DNA from 2 places in the Paenibacillus sp. FSL M8-0142 genome. Region 2 is predicted to be linked to the other one. Evidence: a T-box and tRNA genes for the amino acid it is inferred to sense, from the RefSeq annotation. Region 2 holds a T-box; the other holds one or more tRNA genes.

Region 1 (8,274 bases), 400 kb from region 2:
TCGGAGGCCCGGGATGTTTTTAGCAGATAGCTAAAGGCGCCGGCTTCAATGACCGGATACATCTTCTCGTCGTCCAGGTAACTCGTCAGCACAATCACCTTGAGATTCGGGAACTGCTTCATGAGCTGCCGGGTCGTCTCGATCCCGTCCATTCCATCCATCACCAGATCCATCAGCACCACATCCGGTTGATACTCCTGAGCAAGCCGGATGCCTTCCTCACCGCTGCCTGCCTCCCCTACAACTTCGATCCCATCCTCCGTGCCCAGCACGGCGGCGAGGCCGATCCGGACCATCTCGTGATCGTCCACCAGCAGCACTTTAATCGGTGTTTCCATCGCTATCCCCCCGTTTGCGTTCTTCATTCATCAGCGGTACCGTAATTTCAATGCGTGTTCCTTTGCCGGGGGCGGTAATAAACTGAATGGAGCCCCCGATCTCCGTGACCCGTTCCTGCATGGTCGACAGGCCGTAAGAGGTTTGCTTCTTGTCATCCAGCTCAAACCCGACACCGTCATCGCGGAGCATTACCCGAACGGTATTCTGCCTCCGGTGAATGCGGATATCCATTTTGTCCGCCTTGGCATGACGAAGCGTGTTGGACATGGCCTCTTGAATGATCCGGAACAAGTGGTTCTCGATTCCCTTCACCAAGTGAATATCCTCGTCCATTTCAAACGTAATTTCCATCGGCACTTTAATCTGCAGTTCTTTAATCAGATCCCGCAGACCTTGCTCCAAGGCTTTACCCTCCAAATAGACCGGCCGCAAATGAAGGAGCAGCGCCCTCATCTCGGACTGGGCAACCGCCGACATTTCCTCGATCAGAGCCACCTGGCGCTGGGCTTTGTCAAAATCCTTATCCAGCGTTCTGCCAACCGCCGTGGCGGTCATCGAAATGGCGAACAGCTGCTGGGACACCGCATCGTGCAGCTCGCGGGCCAGTCGCTGCCTCTCTTCGACGATCGCCGTCACCCGGGCTTGCTCCGCCAGCTGGGCGTTATTGGTCGACAGCCGCTGCAAGGAGGAGACCTGGTCCTCCCAACGCTTGCTGATGCGCACCAGCTGCTCGCCCAGCCGTCCGACTTCGTCCTCCCCGATATCCGGCATCACATCGGTCAGACTACCCTTCTCCCAGCTTACCAGCGTTTCCCGTACAAGATCAATTCTTCGTTTGACCCGATATCCTTGATAAAACCCATAAATGGCCCCAAGACCGACCGGCAGAAGCACGATGGTGATCAGCGCTTCAATCCGCCCCTTCCAGGTCTCAAACGGCTGTAAGTACCCGTATGTATACAGCAAGTACAACACGATCAGCATGACAACCAATCCCAGAAGGGCTCCCTCGCGCATGCTACGGGTTATGATGTTTGCTTTTTTTTCCGTTTCCACGGGGCAACCCTCCTGATTGGTATCCAAATCCAATGTATGAATAAGTCATTTACGTCATTCGTATACTCAAATCTCCGCCTAAATACGAAACGATGAATTTCACTTTATATTCGCTCGTCTCATAGTTGGGAGATTGATAACGTACGCGATTCATGATGCCCGTCTCCTTCCGGTCGCCCATATGGATCGATCCGAACAGGATGAAGGCCTCGATTTCCACCCCGTAATAATCGGGGATCATCAGATCGATATCCCCAAGCAAACCGTGAAACATCATAACCGTATGACGCTCCTCCGGCAGAGCCAGGGACAGGTCCACATCAGCTTCTCCGAGCACATGCCATATGCTCAGACTGCGCATAACCCATGGCGACTGGTCCCAATCGAAGTTGGACATAAAGCTTTGCTTCTGGACATAGCCGGTTGTACCATGCGCCCGTCTGGATTTTCCGTAGAAAATGCCAAGCGAGATCAGGCTGACGCCGATAATCAGCATGAGGTGCTCCAGCATCAGCATGACAGCTCCGACCCCGAGCAGAATGTAGCCTCTCTTCACTTGGCCTGTGCGGACCTGAAGCACGCCTGCAAACATGAGCAACAGGGCGACAATGGTAAAGAAACCGAACCATCGGCCGAAGAGCATAATAAAACCTAAACAGATGAACCCTACTGCGATCCAGCGGTTTCGATCCATGTCGCACCTCCTTGATGACGAAATATAAAGCCGGGAAAAGCCATATCCATGAGGAGCCCCTCACGGTATGGCTTTGTCCTATACTACTCGGACTGCTTCATCCGTATAGCATATCATATGAACCCGGAATTTCGCATACGGTTTTTCATTTATTTTGCTAAGTTTCCTGAACAATTACTCCGATTTCGAGGTGTTGTTCAGTTTGTTCTTCAGCGCTTCCAGCTGCTCATCGACTTTCAGCTGCTTCTCGGCATCCACCGGGCTGGTGTAAGCCGCGTTGTTCGGACGGTATGGTGCGCGAAGCACGTCCGCTTCTGCCTCCATCTGCATGATTTTTTCCTCCATGCGGTGGAAGCCCATCGAAGCGCTGCCGCTCTCAATCGTATGCAAGCTGCTCACTTGAGACATTTGCTTCTTGGCTTTGGCCATTTGCGCACGAGCAACGAGCTCATTGCGCTTGTTGCGCATTTTATAGAACTCGTCTTTCATTTGATGAAGCTGGGCAACCAGTTCTTTAGCTTGGGATTCCGATTGCAGGTGCAGCTCGGAGTACTCGGTAACTTTTTGATCGAAGTAGATTTTTTCCTCCAGAAGCTTGCGTGCAACTTCTTCCTGACCGTTCTTCAGAGCCAGCTCGGCTTGTGCCTCGCGCTGTGCAGCCATCTTAACCGCTTCGTCCACGCGCTGCTTCATCCGGCGCTCATTCGCCATTTGCTTCGCTACGGTTACTTCTGCCTCGTGAATTTCTGCTTCCATGTCGCGCAGATACTGGTTCAACATTACAATCGGGTCTTCTACCTTATCCAGCAGCTCATTCACCGACGCCTTTGTCATATCTTTAATTCTTTTAAATACTCCCATGTTACTTATCTCCCTTCTCATAATCCGATAGTTTTTTCTTCAACTCTTCAATTTCTTTTTGCAATGCCTTCTTCTCGATGTCTTGCATCATCGCATCCAGACCGGAATCGGCGGATGCGTTATTCCGGGGACCATAGCCTGGATCCGGCCGGCCGGAGCGATCATATTTCGGTCCAAAGCCGCCTTCATTCGGGTATCCTGGACGACCATAGTTATCGTTATAGCCGTTATATCCGGGTCCAGGTGCATCATTGAAACGATAGCCTCCATGTCCTCCATGTCTTCCATGAGGTGCGTATGGATCGTGGTAATACGGCGGCTCTTTGGAAACAACCAACGTCGCGATCAGGTAAATTAATAGTGTTGTACCGCCAGTGAAAAAGATACTGACTACAAATATAATTCTGAGGATGGTCGATTCGACTCCGAAATAATCGGATAGGCCGCCGATCAACCCGGTAAACATTTTGTCTCGGGTAGAACGGTACAATCTAGTCATGATTACTCCTTTCCGCTGTCATTCAGCTTTTGCTTCAAACGGGCAAGCTCCTTTTCGAGTACGGAAGAGACGGTATTGCCTGCCTGCTCCACATACTCTTGGCCCATCCGGCGTAAATCGCGCAAGCTTCTGGCTTCAAGCTCCCAATCGCTGATGCGATCCTCGAGCCGGTTGAACATCTTCGGAACGTCTTGACCACCGTATGCACCGGTGCGTTCATTCATCTTCTGCTGCAGACGGAGTGTCTCCATTCGGGCAACATAGTATTGACGCTTGCTGTATACGGTTTGATACTCCATGCGGAGCTCCCCGAGCTGCTCTTCAATCTCTCTCAGCGATTCCAGGCTGGTAGACAACAAGCCTTGGTATTGTTCAATCTTTTCTTCATAAATCAACTTCTCTTGAAGTGCCAGCTTCGCCAGATGATCCTCACCGGCTTTCAATGCAAGCAGCGCTTGTTCCTCACGCTTATCCCGCATCGTCTCGGCTTGGTCAACCTGCTGCTTCAGCTGCCTGGAGTGAGTCTGGCATTGCTGCAGAAGCTTCTCGGCTTCCGTGATGTCTTGTCTGGTCGAATGAAGGAACTGGTCGATCAATCGAACCGGATCCTGACTCTGCTCGAGTCTTTCATTCAAGGTTGCAACGGTAATATCTCGTATCCGTCTGAAAACACTCATTTGGGTTTAGCCCTCCTCTTCTATCAACTTCTTATCCTTAACTTCAGCTGGCTGTTATCCTATAATCGCATTTAGTAACGCGGTCTTCCCTTCTTGAATCGGGACAACCCATAGATGATCAGGATAATACCGAGTACCGGACCGATGAGCCAAGACAGCTTACCCATCAACCAGATGACGCCGATACCGAGAATGATCCACCCGATCAGAGCGTTGCCTCTCCGAATTCCGTAATATCCCAAAGCGATCATCAGAACGGGAAGCAAAAGACTGAACAACCATCCGAGCAGAGGAGCGAATACACCCAGAAGAATCAAAACCCCTAAACCAATCAGCAGGAGACTTAATCCGTTTCCTCTCGAATATCTCATTTATACACCGCCTTTCTGTCGTTTGATCGTTGTTTATGTGTTCAACCTTATGACTCTATTCTAGGTAATTTCGCGTTTCACTAAAACGGACTGCGGACGGTTTTTGCACCTAGACCTAAGTCGGGGCCTTCTATGGACCTGCGTCCAATCCATCCCTAGCCCATTTAAAGCAGGGTCAGATCGCCTATTCGCCATTTCATCCTGACGGTGTTCGATCCATAGGAACCCGCGCTCTTCTTTCATAGGAACAACGCACTTCGACAAGAAGCACATCTCACTGCAGTTGAACGCTGTCATACCAACCGATCATCAGACGAAAAACGCAAAAAAGGAATGCAGACGATAATCGTCTTGCATTCCTTTTGCATGATGCCGGTGAAGGGACTCGAACCCCCACGGTTTCCCTCACGATTTTGAGTCGCGCGCGTCTGCCAATTCCGCCACACCGGCATAAAAGCGTGCCCTAAGAGATTCGAACTCCTGACCTTTTGATTCGTAGTCAAACGCTCTATCCAGCTGAGCTAAGGGCACAGATTGGTAAATGGAGGCGCCACCCAGATTCGAACTGGGGATAAAGCTTTTGCAGAGCTGTGCCTTACCACTTGGCTATGGCGCCACAAATAAAAATGGAGCGGACGACGGGAATCGAACCCGCGACCCTCGCCTTGGCAAGGCGATGCTCTACCGCTGAGCCACGTCCGCAGAAATCATGGCTGGGGATATAGGATTCGAACCTATGCATGACGGAGTCAAAGTCCGTTGCCTTACCGCTTGGCTAATCCCCAATATGATTTTGAAATATGGGGCGATCGATGGGACTTGAACCCACGAATGCCGGAGCCACAATCCGGTGCGTTAACCCCTTCGCCACGACCGCCATATTTATAAATTTTCGATTGGCAGGGGCAGCAGGAATTGAACCCACACTAACGGTTTTGGAGACCGCTGTTCTACCTTTAAACTATGCCCCTATAAAACTGGTGGAGGATGATGGATTCGAACCACCGAACTCGTAAGAGAACAGATTTACAGTCTGCTGCGTTTGGCCACTTCGCTAATCCTCCATAGTGGTGCCGGCGAGAGGACTTGAACCCCCAACCTACTGATTACAAGTCAGTTGCTCTACCAATTGAGCTACACCGGCGTATGCAATTGTGAAACATGGTGGCTCGGGACGGAATCGAACCGCCGACACGAGGATTTTCAGTCCTCTGCTCTACCGACTGAGCTACCGAGCCTTGCGCTCTTCGTGACTTCGACGAATCCCATATCGGACACTCATCTCATCCCAAAAGTTAAAAAATGGCGGAACTGACGGGATTCGAACCCGCGATCTCCTGCGTGACAGGCAGGCATGTTAGGCCTCTACACCACAGTTCCACGAGGCACTATCGCTAATGCGATATAATTGGTTGCGGGGGCAGGATTTGAACCTGCGACCTTCGGGTTATGAGCCCGACGAGCTACCGAACTGCTCCACCCCGCGTCATTATAAAAGGGTTACATTGTTATTTATGGTGGAGGCTGAGGGGATCGAACCCCCGACCCTCTGCTTGTAAGGCAGATGCTCTCCCAGCTGAGCTAAGCCTCCGTAACAAAGCGATTTCTATCATACCAGATAACCGGCGACGAAATCAAGTCTTTTTAAAAGAAAGATGGTGACCCGTAGGGGATTCGAACCCCTGTTACCTCCGTGAAAGGGAGGTGTCTTAACCCCTTGACCAACGGGCCTTACTTAAATAATAGTGGCGGAGAGAGAGGGATTCGAACCCTCGAGACGCTTTTGACGCCTACACGATTTCCAATCGTGCTCCTTCGGCCAACTCGGACACCTCTCCATAAATGGCTCCCCGAACAGGACTCGAACCTGTGACAACTCGATTAACAGTCGAGTGCTCTACCAACTGAGCTATCAGGGAACATTATTCAGTTCAAGTGATGATTTGATCACCTGAAAACTAGATACGAAACGTCTTTGCGTTGTTTAGAATCCGTAGCATTTCCCCAATGGTTGGATCGGGGTCCCCGAAAAGTATTCGGCATCCGCTTCAAAGCTTCGCTTCACTTTTTGGGGTAATTTTAGGATAAGCCCTCGACCGATTAGTATTGGTCAGCTCCATGCATTACTGCACTTCCACCTCCAACCTATCTACCTCGTCGTCTTCAAGGGGTCTTACATACTGGGAAATCTCATCTTGAGGGGGGCTTCACGCTTAGATGCTTTCAGCGCTTATCCCGTCCGTACGTAGCTACCCAGCCATGCTCCTGGCGGAACAACTGGTGCACCAGCGGTACGTCCATCCCGGTCCTCTCGTACTAAGGACAGCTCCTCTCAAATTTCCTACGCCCACGACAGATAGGGACCGAACTGTCTCACGACGTTCTGAACCCAGCTCGCGTACCGCTTTAATGGGCGAACAGCCCAACCCTTGGGACCTACTTCAGCCCCAGGATGCGATGAGCCGACATCGAGGTGCCAAACCTCCCCGTCGATGTGGACTCTTGGGGGAGATAAGCCTGTTATCCCCAGGGTAGCTTTTATCCGTTGAGCGATGGCCCTTCCATGCGGTACCACCGGATCACTAAGCCCGACTTTCGTCCCTGCTCGACTTGTAGGTCTCGCAGTCAAGCTCCCTTATGCCTTTGCACTCTTCGAATGATTTCCAACCATTCTGAGGGAACCTTGGGGCGCCTCCGTTACTCTTTAGGAGGCGACCGCCCCAGTCAAACTGCCCGCCTGACACTGTCCCCGTACCGGATCACGGTACCAGGTTAGAACCTAGATACGATCAGGGTGGTATCCCAACGTCGCCTCCACACAAGCTGGCGCTCATGCTTCAAAGGCTCCCACCTATCCTGTACAGATCGTACCCAAATCCAATATCAAGCTGCAGTAAAGCTCCATGGGGTCTTTCCGTCTTGTCGCGGGTAACCTGCATCTTCACAGGTATTAAAATTTCACCGGATCTCTCGTTGAGACAGCGCCCAAGTCGTTACGCCATTCGTGCGGGTCAGAATTTACCTGACAAGGAATTTCGCTACCTTAGGACCGTTATAGTTACGGCCGCCGTTTACTGGGGCTTCGGTTCACAGCTTCGGAGTTACCTCCTAACCGCTCCCCTTAACCTTCCAGCACCGGGCAGGCGTCAGCCCGTATACTTCGCCTTGCGGCTTCGCACAGACCTGTGTTTTTGCTAAACAGTCGCTTGGGCCTTTTCACTGCGGCCCCCTCGGGCTATTCACCCTACCGAGGCACCCCTTCTCCCGAAGTTACGGGGTCATTTTGCCGAGTTCCTTAACGAGAGTTCTTCCGCGCGCCTTAGAATTCTCTTCTCGCCTACCTGTGTCGGTTTGCGGTACGGGCACCTTCACCTGACTAGAGGCTTTTCTTGGCAGTGTGAGATCATGACCTTCGCTACTGTAATTTTCACTCCCCATCACAGCCCAGCCTTACGATGTGCGGATTTGCCTACACATCAGCCTCACTGCTTGGACGGACATCCATCAGTCCGCGTCACTACCCTCCTGCGTCACCCCATCGTTCATAACGGTTTACGGTGGTACAGGAATTTCAACCTGTTGTCCTTCGACTACGCCTTTCGGCCTCGCCTTAGGTCCCGACTTACCCTGAGCGGACGAGCCTTCCTCAGGAAACCTTGGGCTTTCGGCGGATCAGATTCTCACTGATCTTTTCGTTACTCATACCGGCATTCTCACTTGTATGCTGTCCAGCGCTCCTTACGGTACACCTTCAACCTACATACAACGCTCCCCTAC
Region 2 (8,274 bases):
GCTGCTTGTTGCCTCCATGCTGGACGAATACCGATGCCGAGCGGCCAGGATGGAAGCCGGCCGGCTGGTTCGCCTCATAGCTGATCTGATCTGCGGCGATGCCGAGATAATCCAGCACGGTTTCGATCGCACCCTTCAGATCGAAGAAGTCCACCTTCGCCGGCTGCACATTCCACTGCTTCGCTCCTGTCCGGCCCGACAGCAGCAGACCCAGCACCGGACGCTCCTGCGGCTGCTTCGTCAGAACCTCCTCATGCGTGTGGAAGAGGTTGCCGATTTCGAACAACGCAAGATCCGGCTGCTTGCGATTGAGGTTGTAAGCGGCAATATCGAGCAACTGCGGCAGCAGGCTGGTCCGAAGCACGCTGCGGTCCTCGCTCATCGGCATCGCCAGCTTGACCGCTTTGCCCTCTTGCTCCAACGCGGTAAATCGTTCGGCCTGTTTCGGATGAATGAAGGAGTACCCAAGCACCTCCTGGAAGCCGCCATGCGTCAGCAGCTTGCGGAGCGAGCGGCGGATTGCCTGTGCTTTCGTAAGGGAGCCCGGCGTGGTAGGCCCTTCGATCGGCGTGGTCGGAATGTTGTCATAGCCGTACAAGCGTGCAACCTCTTCGATCAGATCCACATCCAGCGTAATGTCTCCGCGGCGGGTAGGGACTTGAACGTCCACCAGCCCTTGACCGGCATCACCGCTTGCAAAATGCAGCCGGGAGAAGATCGTCTTCACCTCCAGCAGCGACAGATCGGTACCGAGATAGCGGTTCAGCTTCTCGAGCGAGAGCGTGATCACCTTCGGCTCGGACGCCGCTGATCCCGCTTCGGCAATTCCTTGATGCACCTTGCCCCCGGCATATTTCGCCATCAGGGAGGCCGCCCGGTTCAATGCCGGGATAACTACTGCAGGATCCACTTCCTTCTCGAAGCGCGAGCTGGCTTCGGAGCGAAGCCCCAGTTGTCGGGATGTTTTGCGGACGGTGCCGCCGTCAAATTTGGCCGATTCGAGGAAAATGTTCACGGTATTGTCCGTAACCTCGGAATCCAAGCCGCCCATAACGCCGGCAAGGGCCACCGGTTTGCCGCCGGACGCGATGACCAGCATATGAGGAGCAAGCGTACGCTCCTGGCCGTCAAGCGTCACCATCTTCTCGCCGGCTTCGGCCATCCGAACGTGCACGGCGCCGTTCTCCAGGCGATCCGCATCAAAGGCATGCAGCGGCTGTCCGTACTCCAGCATGACGTAGTTGGTAATGTCGACGATATTATTGATCGGGCGAATCCCTGCCGCCATCAGCCGGTTCTGCATCCACAACGGGGATGGAGCGATCGTAACTCCGCTAATATAGCGTGCTGCATAATGCGTGCACTGCTCCTTCGCGCCGATGGTCACTGCGATATGATCCGCTGCGCGCTCATGCACCTCTACGATATCTTTCTCCGGCTCTGGCAGGCTCAGCTCCCGTCCAAGGATCGCGCTTACCTCGTAGGCTGCCCCGAGCATACTCAAGCAATCGGAACGGTTCGGCGTAAGATCCAGCTCCATCACCTCATCGTTCAAGCCGAGCACTTCGACGATCGGCTTGCCGATCTCGGTATCGGCAGGCAGCACCAAAATTCCCTCCTGCAGCTCCTTCGGCAGCAGCTTATCGTTCATGCCCAGCTCCTTGGCCGAGCAGATCATCCCTTGGGACAGCACGCCCCGCAGCTTCGCTTTCTTAATGTCCAGGCCGCCCGGAAGCTTCGCGCCGACAAGAGCGACCGGCACTTTCTGTCCGGCGTCAACGTTCTTTGCCCCGCACACGATTTGCAGGTCTTCCTCCTGCCCCGCATCCACTACACAGACGTTAAGCTTATCCGCGTCCGGGTGTTTTTCCTTGCTCTTCACGTAGCCGACGACGACCTTGCTGATGCCCTGATTCCGCTTCTCGATGACGTCGATCTCGATGCCGGCTGACGTAATCCGCCCGGCAAGCTCCTCGGCGCTAACGCCCTCGAGCGATATATAATCGGACAACCAATCCGTTGAAACTCTCATTGTATATTCACTTCCCTTATCTTGTTTAAGTTAGATCCGCGTGAACTGCTTCAAAAATGCCGTATCGTTGTTGAAGAAATGCCGGATGTCATCCACGCCGTATTTCAGCATGGCGATCCGCTCGACTCCCATGCCGAATGCAAAGCCGCTGTATTTTTCCGGATCGTAGCCGCCCATCTCCAGGACTTTTGGATGAACCATGCCGCAGCCCAAAATTTCGAGCCAGCCGGTATGCTTGCACACGCGGCATCCGCTGCCGCCGCACTTCACGCAGGACACATCCACTTCGGCGCTCGGCTCGGTGAACGGGAAGAAGCTTGGACGCAGGCGAATCTGCGTATTCTCCCCGAACATTTCCTGTACGAATTGCAGCAGCGTTCCCTTAAGGTCGCTCATCCGGATATTCTCCCCGATGACCAGACCTTCGATCTGGTGGAACTGGAACGAGTGGGTCGCGTCATCGTCGTCCCGGCGGAATACCCGGCCCGGGCAGATAATTTTAACCGGAACTTCCCCTTCCATCGCCAGCATCGTCCGCGCTTGCACTGGAGAAGTCTGGGTACGCATCAGCAAATCCTCCGTCAAATAGAAGGAGTCCTGCATGTCGCGCGCCGGGTGGTTTTTCGGCAAATTCAACGCCTCGAAATTGAAATAATCGGTCTCCACCTCCGGCCCCTCGGCGACGCGGTAACCCATTCCAATGAAAATGTCCTCGATATCCTGGATGACTTTGCTGAGCGGATGAATCGCGCCTTGCGCAAGCTTCCTTCCCGGCAGCGTAACATCCACCTTCTCCGCGCGCAGCCGCTCCTCCGTCTCCTGCTGGAGGAACGCCTCCTGCTTGCTGGCGATGACCTCCTCAATCGCTCCGCGGACATCGTTCGCCACCTGTCCGATCACCGGGCGCTCTTCGGCACTTAACTGGCCCATGCCGCGCAAAATTTCCGTCAGCGCTCCTTTTTTACCGAGGTATTTCACCCGCAGATCATTCAAGCGTTGCGGATCGCTTACGTCCTGCAACTGTGCTAATGCTTCTTGCTTTAATGCTTCCAATTTCTCTTTCATTGCTGTTCGCACACCCCTTCATGAACTCGTACTTGCCTTTTTCCTTGCAAATAAAAAAGGCCTTTTCTCCCAGAAAGGGACGAAAAGACCGTGGTACCACCCTTGTTAGCATACCAGCTTCTTAAGAATGCGGCTTGAACACACCGACATTCCCTAATATAAGCGGACATATGCTCACTTGACCGACGTAACGAATCGGACCCGTTATCCCCTACTGTACGGCGTTCTGCCGTGTTCAGGGAACTGCTCCGGAGCGAACTTCACCAGCCTGATTCCATCGAGACGCTCTCAATCTGCGGCATCTCTTCCCTGTACGGAAGCACTGACTACTCTTCTCCATCCACGCATTTAAACGCTATGGCAAATCGAATTTATAGGGTATATTATATGCAACCTTTCGACATATGGCAAGTTGCATTTACCCGAAATGCCTTATACAAGAAGGTTTACCCGTATTGGCACGCGCTTATTCACCTTGCAGCCGGGCCAGCTCATACCGGAGCGTCCGGATTTCGGCGAGCCAATCCTCCGCCTGCTCGGCTCCACCCTCTCCGGCCGAGAGTCCAAGCAGCTCTTGAATCCGGTACTCCAGCTCCATCCTGCGATTCTCCTTGTCGGTATCTCCCCTGATCACCCCGACACGGGCCATATGCTCCTCTTCTTCTGCCACGCTCCCCTCGAACCAGACTGGAGCTCCGCCTGGCTGCAGAGTCAGAAGCCGGTTGGCGACTTTGCGAACCAGGTATCTGTCATGCGATACGAGCGCAATCGCTCCCGGAAAGCGGACGAGGACCTCTTCAATCACCTCGCGTGTATCCACATCCAAATAGTTGGACGGTTCATCAAGCACCAGAAGATGGGCCCCGCTAAAATACAGCTTCAGGAAGGCGGTCCGGCATTTCTCCCCCATGCTGAGCTGACCGATCTGCTTGAAGACGTCGTCCCGGCGGAACAGGAAGCATCCGAGCAGCGTTCGGGCATGGCTCTGCGTCATTCCAGGAATGGCAAGCAGACTGTCCAGCAAGGTCATGTCATCCTCCAGCCCTTCGAGCTGCTGGGAGAAGTACCCGATTTTGACGGCAGGATGCCAGGCGACGGTTCCTTCCGTCGGCGTTATTTCGCCTAGCAGAAGCTTAAGCAGCGTCGTTTTCCCGCTTCCGTTCGGCCCCCGGACTGCGAGACGATCCCCTCGGTTCAACTGAAAGCTGAAACGGTCAAACAGCAGGCGGTCTCCGAATCCGAAGCTCATCTCCTTCACGCGCAGCAGGGTTCTGGCACCGATATTCTCCGCTTCCAGCTCCATTTTCAGCTTCGGATCGCTCCGCGGCTTATCTACACGCTCCGCTTCCAGCCGCTCGAGCGCCTTCTCCTTGGCATGGTATCGCGAAATGTTCTTCTTGGCTTTAGCTTTATAGTAGCTAGCCGTAATCCGGACATCTCCATCCCCTGCCGAATTATGCGCTTTATGGAACCATTCCTCATATCTGCGAATCGATTCCTCCAGCGCTTTGCGGGCCAGCTCCTGTTTGCGGTAGAGGGCTTCCTGCTCACGCAGCTCACGCTCTTTCTCCCTACGGTAATCCGTGTATCCCCCCCGATACCTCCGCAGCTCGGTGGCGGACAGCTCGCACACCGTGGTGGCGACGCGGTCGATGAATTCCCTGTCATGGGATACGAACAGCACGGTCCCTTTATATGAGGAAACAAGCCACTGCTCCAGCCAGACCAGACTCTCGCTGTCGAGATGATTGGTCGGCTCATCCAGAAGCAAAAATTTGGGGTTTCGTACGAGCAGAGCGCCCAGCATCACCTTGGTCTTTTGTCCACCGCTGAGCTCTTTATAGGGGACAGGCCATACGTCCGGCCCGATGCCGAGCATCGTCATGGCCTTCTCGACTTCAGTCTCCCACTGGAAGCCTCCACCGGACTCATAGCGCTCTAACAGATTCCCGTACTGCTCAACCAGCCGATCCATAGCATCAGCGTCAGTTGCCTGCATCTGCTTCTCTATAGCTGCAAGCTGCTGCTTAAGCTCCCAAAGGGACGATTCGCTGCGGCTGCGAACCATTTCGAGCGCCGTCATCTCGGATTCGTCAGGCTCATCCTGCTGCCGCATCCAGCCCCATCGTTCCCTTGGCAGTACAGCCTCGACCGTCCCGTTCGTCGGCTGGCGCTCTCCTGCCAGGATCGACAGCAGCGTGGATTTCCCCATTCCGTTTCGTCCATACAGGGCGATGCGCTCCCCCTCTGCCACCTCCAGGTGTATCCCCTCGAACAGCGGCTTTCCCTGCAGCTCCATTCCTATATCCTTAGCCTTTAAGATCATCGTCATATAACCTCATCCTCCCTGAAAAATCCATTAAAAAAACCGCAGGCCATGGCCTACGGCGGATCATCGAGAACGAGATGCGGATGTGTTTATGAAATGGACGGATTGATTCGACAACCCCTCCGCATTCAGCACACGCGCTGTCTAGTCAAAATACAGGCTGTTGTGTTCGGATGCCGAACATCCGAATAGAAACCCGCTGACCGTGGGTGGGAATTGCTGTTCAACCCGGAATGAAGTCCTTTAAATCAGGAAATAAAAAAAGGCACCCCGAATCCCATTTTTCAGACACACCAAATCTCTTCTCCAGCACCGTAGAGAAACGCCTGCAACATCATTGCAGTTGTCAGAGAAAAGGGTATCTTACTTCATCGGACTATGGTTACCTCGCATTCTTGGAATTGAATTCACCGACATTGTAACAAATCTGGTTGTCAATGGCAAGCATGAAATCAGCAAGCGGACCATGACGTTTAAACGACACAAAAAAATCCCTTGATTCTCAAGGGTTCTAGTCTACTAAAGTATGGAGCGGGTGATGGGAATCGAACCCACGCTACCAGCTTGGAAGGCTGGAGTTCTACCATTGAACTACACCCGCATATCAACCCACAAAAGCGGCGCTATGCTTCAGAGCATATTCGATTACTTTTGCGGGACCTATTTCGTAAGCCAATCGGGACGACACGATTTGAACATGCGACCCCCTGGTCCCAAACCAGGTGCTCTACCAAGCTGAGCTACGTCCCGATAATCCAGTAACTGTCGTGAAGACAAAAATAAATATACCATGCTGTATTCATAATTTCAACATGTATTTTATGGAAATTATCATCTCGGAAAATAAAGCAGCAGCTTCCCTCCTCAAGAGTTTCGCTGCTGCCTATCCATCTCAATAGCCACCGAATGTTAGGGCGATTGTTATTTCTTTTTGTCGAAGGTTACTTCCGGTGTCGTCAGCTTATCGTAAAAATCTACAACTTTATCCTTGTCCTCCGATGCCCGAAGCGCCATGGCCGACCGCGGATGTTCGTCCAGCGTACCGGTAATCATGTAAGGAATGATGTAACCCCACTCCTCCTTCTCCCGCAGCGGGATCATGAAGCGCTCAATGATATCCAGAACCGGGCGAAGCTCGTACTTGGTTCCCTTCAAATGGGTGACGAGCAGCTCCGTCGGACAATTGCCAGCAGCCCGTCCCATTCCGTACACGGACGCATCCAGCAGCTCCACACCCAGGTCAGCTGCAACGAGTGTATTCGAAAACGCAAGCTGCATGTTGTTATGCGTATGCACACCAAGGCGCTTATTCGGCAGATGCGTTTTAAATTTATTGACGAGGTATTCGATATCCTTATGATCCAGACTTCCATAGGAGTCCACGATGTAAACGACATCGACGACGCTTTCCTTGATCAGCTCAAAAGCCTCCAGCAGTTCATTCTCCATTACGTTGGAGAGCGCCATAATGTTAAGGGTAGTCTCGTAGCCCCGATCATGGAAGGTCTGTACAAGCGCAAGCGCCTTATCCACATCCTTGATATAGCAGGCGACCCGGATCAGATCCAGCAGGCTTTCCTCGCGCGGCAAAATATCATCCTCGTCCACACGACCGATATCGACGAGAGCGGAGAGCTTGGTTTTGCCTTTATGCGGGATGACTTCCTTCAGAAAATCATCATCCAAGAAGCGCCATGGACCGGCTTGATCTGCGCCCTTCAGCAGCTTTGGCGAATTTTTATAACCGATTTCCATATAGTCCACGCCAGCCTCATTCAGGCCCGCATACAATTGCTGTACAAATTCAACGCTAAAATCCCAGTTATTCACCAATCCGCCGTCACGAATGGTGCAGTCCACAATCTTTGTCTGACTACTCTTGATCATTCTAAGCTAAACTCCTCTCGGCAAGTTTCTCTTCATCATACTTGAATCCGATGAGAAATGTAAAGAAGAAAGTCCCCCTATTATAAGAAAGCTTTTTTTCCGAAAAAAGAAAAAGACCATTCCATCGGAACAGCCGCTTTCTGCTTATGGAGCTTGGCTCCGATTGGGTTATATCCTTACATTTGATGCTTTTGGGCTCTCAGTCGCCTCCAGCTTCGGAAATGTGATCACGAACTCGGTCCCTTCACCGATCTGGCTGTCCACGGCAATCGAGCCGCCGTGATTGCGAATAATGCTGTAGCTGACGGACAGACCCAGTCCCGTACCGCTCTCCTTCGTCGTAAAAAACGGATTGAACAGATGGTTCAGCGTATTCTGATCCATGCCGGCCCCGTTATCCGATATGCAGATGCTAATGTTTTTACCGTTGTCGCGGGCTGAAATATCAATCATGCCGGTAAAATTCTCGACCTTTTGTTCATTGATTGCATCAAGGGCGTTTTTGATAATGTTGAGAATCACCTGTTTGATCTGCTTCACATCGACAGATATAAACGCCGGTGGCATCTCTTCTGTATGTAGGTTAATTTGGCAGCCCTTCATCAGCGCCTCGCTCTCGGTAAGAAGCACGACTTCCTTGAGCAGCGAGGATACGGCTACAACCTTGGTTTCCGGAGCGGATGGCTTGGAGGAATTCAGAAATTCGTATATAATATCATTTGCCCGATCGATCTCCGTCAGTATAATCCGGGCATATTCTTCCTTGCCGAGACTCACCAGATGGGGGCGAAGCAGTTGGATGAAGCCCCGGATCGAAGTCAGCGGATTTCGTATTTCGTGGGCGATGGAGGCGGAGATTTTACCGAGCATGGCAAGCTTGTCGTTCTGGTAGGCTGTCTGCTCAATTCGCTTGAAATCCGAAACATCCTTGACGCTGATTAAAAAATCCCCTTCCATCTGG

Evidence for each region. A T-box is a leader RNA that pairs with one kind of tRNA and senses whether it is charged. The one in region 2 lies ahead of pheS (phenylalanine--tRNA ligase subunit alpha), so its partner is inferred to be a tRNA-Phe.
Region 1: it has a tRNA-Phe gene. The T-box ahead of pheS (phenylalanine--tRNA ligase subunit alpha) is inferred to sense a tRNA for this amino acid. The anticodon was not compared.

What each region holds. Positions count from the first base shown of each region.
Region 1 is NZ_CP152008.1:961,005-969,278, reverse strand. Features, by position in the region: gene NSQ46_RS04375 (response regulator transcription factor) at 1-338, opposite strand, end outside; gene NSQ46_RS04370 (sensor histidine kinase) at 322-1,395, opposite strand; gene liaF (cell wall-active antibiotics response protein LiaF) at 1,445-2,089, opposite strand; gene NSQ46_RS04360 (PspA/IM30 family protein) at 2,264-2,950, opposite strand; gene NSQ46_RS04355 (PspC domain-containing protein) at 2,952-3,449, opposite strand; gene NSQ46_RS04350 (PspA/IM30 family protein) at 3,452-4,126, opposite strand; gene NSQ46_RS04345 (hypothetical protein) at 4,198-4,497, opposite strand; tRNA gene NSQ46_RS04340 (tRNA-Leu) at 4,868-4,947, opposite strand; tRNA gene NSQ46_RS04335 (tRNA-Arg) at 4,955-5,028, opposite strand; tRNA gene NSQ46_RS04330 (tRNA-Cys) at 5,040-5,113, opposite strand; tRNA gene NSQ46_RS04325 (tRNA-Gly) at 5,125-5,199, opposite strand; tRNA gene NSQ46_RS04320 (tRNA-Gln) at 5,208-5,282, opposite strand; tRNA gene NSQ46_RS04315 (tRNA-His) at 5,299-5,374, opposite strand; tRNA gene NSQ46_RS04310 (tRNA-Trp) at 5,395-5,468, opposite strand; tRNA gene NSQ46_RS04305 (tRNA-Tyr) at 5,476-5,561, opposite strand; tRNA gene NSQ46_RS04300 (tRNA-Thr) at 5,566-5,641, opposite strand; tRNA gene NSQ46_RS04295 (tRNA-Phe) at 5,660-5,735, opposite strand; tRNA gene NSQ46_RS04290 (tRNA-Asp) at 5,801-5,877, opposite strand; tRNA gene NSQ46_RS04285 (tRNA-Met) at 5,907-5,983, opposite strand; tRNA gene NSQ46_RS04280 (tRNA-Val) at 6,013-6,088, opposite strand; tRNA gene NSQ46_RS04275 (tRNA-Glu) at 6,154-6,228, opposite strand; tRNA gene NSQ46_RS04270 (tRNA-Ser) at 6,244-6,335, opposite strand; tRNA gene NSQ46_RS04265 (tRNA-Asn) at 6,341-6,416, opposite strand; rRNA gene NSQ46_RS04260 (23S ribosomal RNA) at 6,578-8,274, opposite strand, start outside.
Region 2 is NZ_CP152008.1:1,364,221-1,372,494, reverse strand. Features, by position in the region: gene pheT (phenylalanine--tRNA ligase subunit beta) at 1-2,032, opposite strand, end outside; gene pheS (phenylalanine--tRNA ligase subunit alpha) at 2,063-3,097, opposite strand; T-box leader at 3,170-3,449, opposite strand; gene abc-f (ABC-F type ribosomal protection protein) at 3,564-5,429, opposite strand; tRNA gene NSQ46_RS06430 (tRNA-Gly) at 5,954-6,027, opposite strand; tRNA gene NSQ46_RS06425 (tRNA-Pro) at 6,103-6,176, opposite strand; gene NSQ46_RS06420 (aldolase catalytic domain-containing protein) at 6,348-7,313, opposite strand; gene NSQ46_RS06415 (ATP-binding protein) at 7,482-8,274, opposite strand, start outside.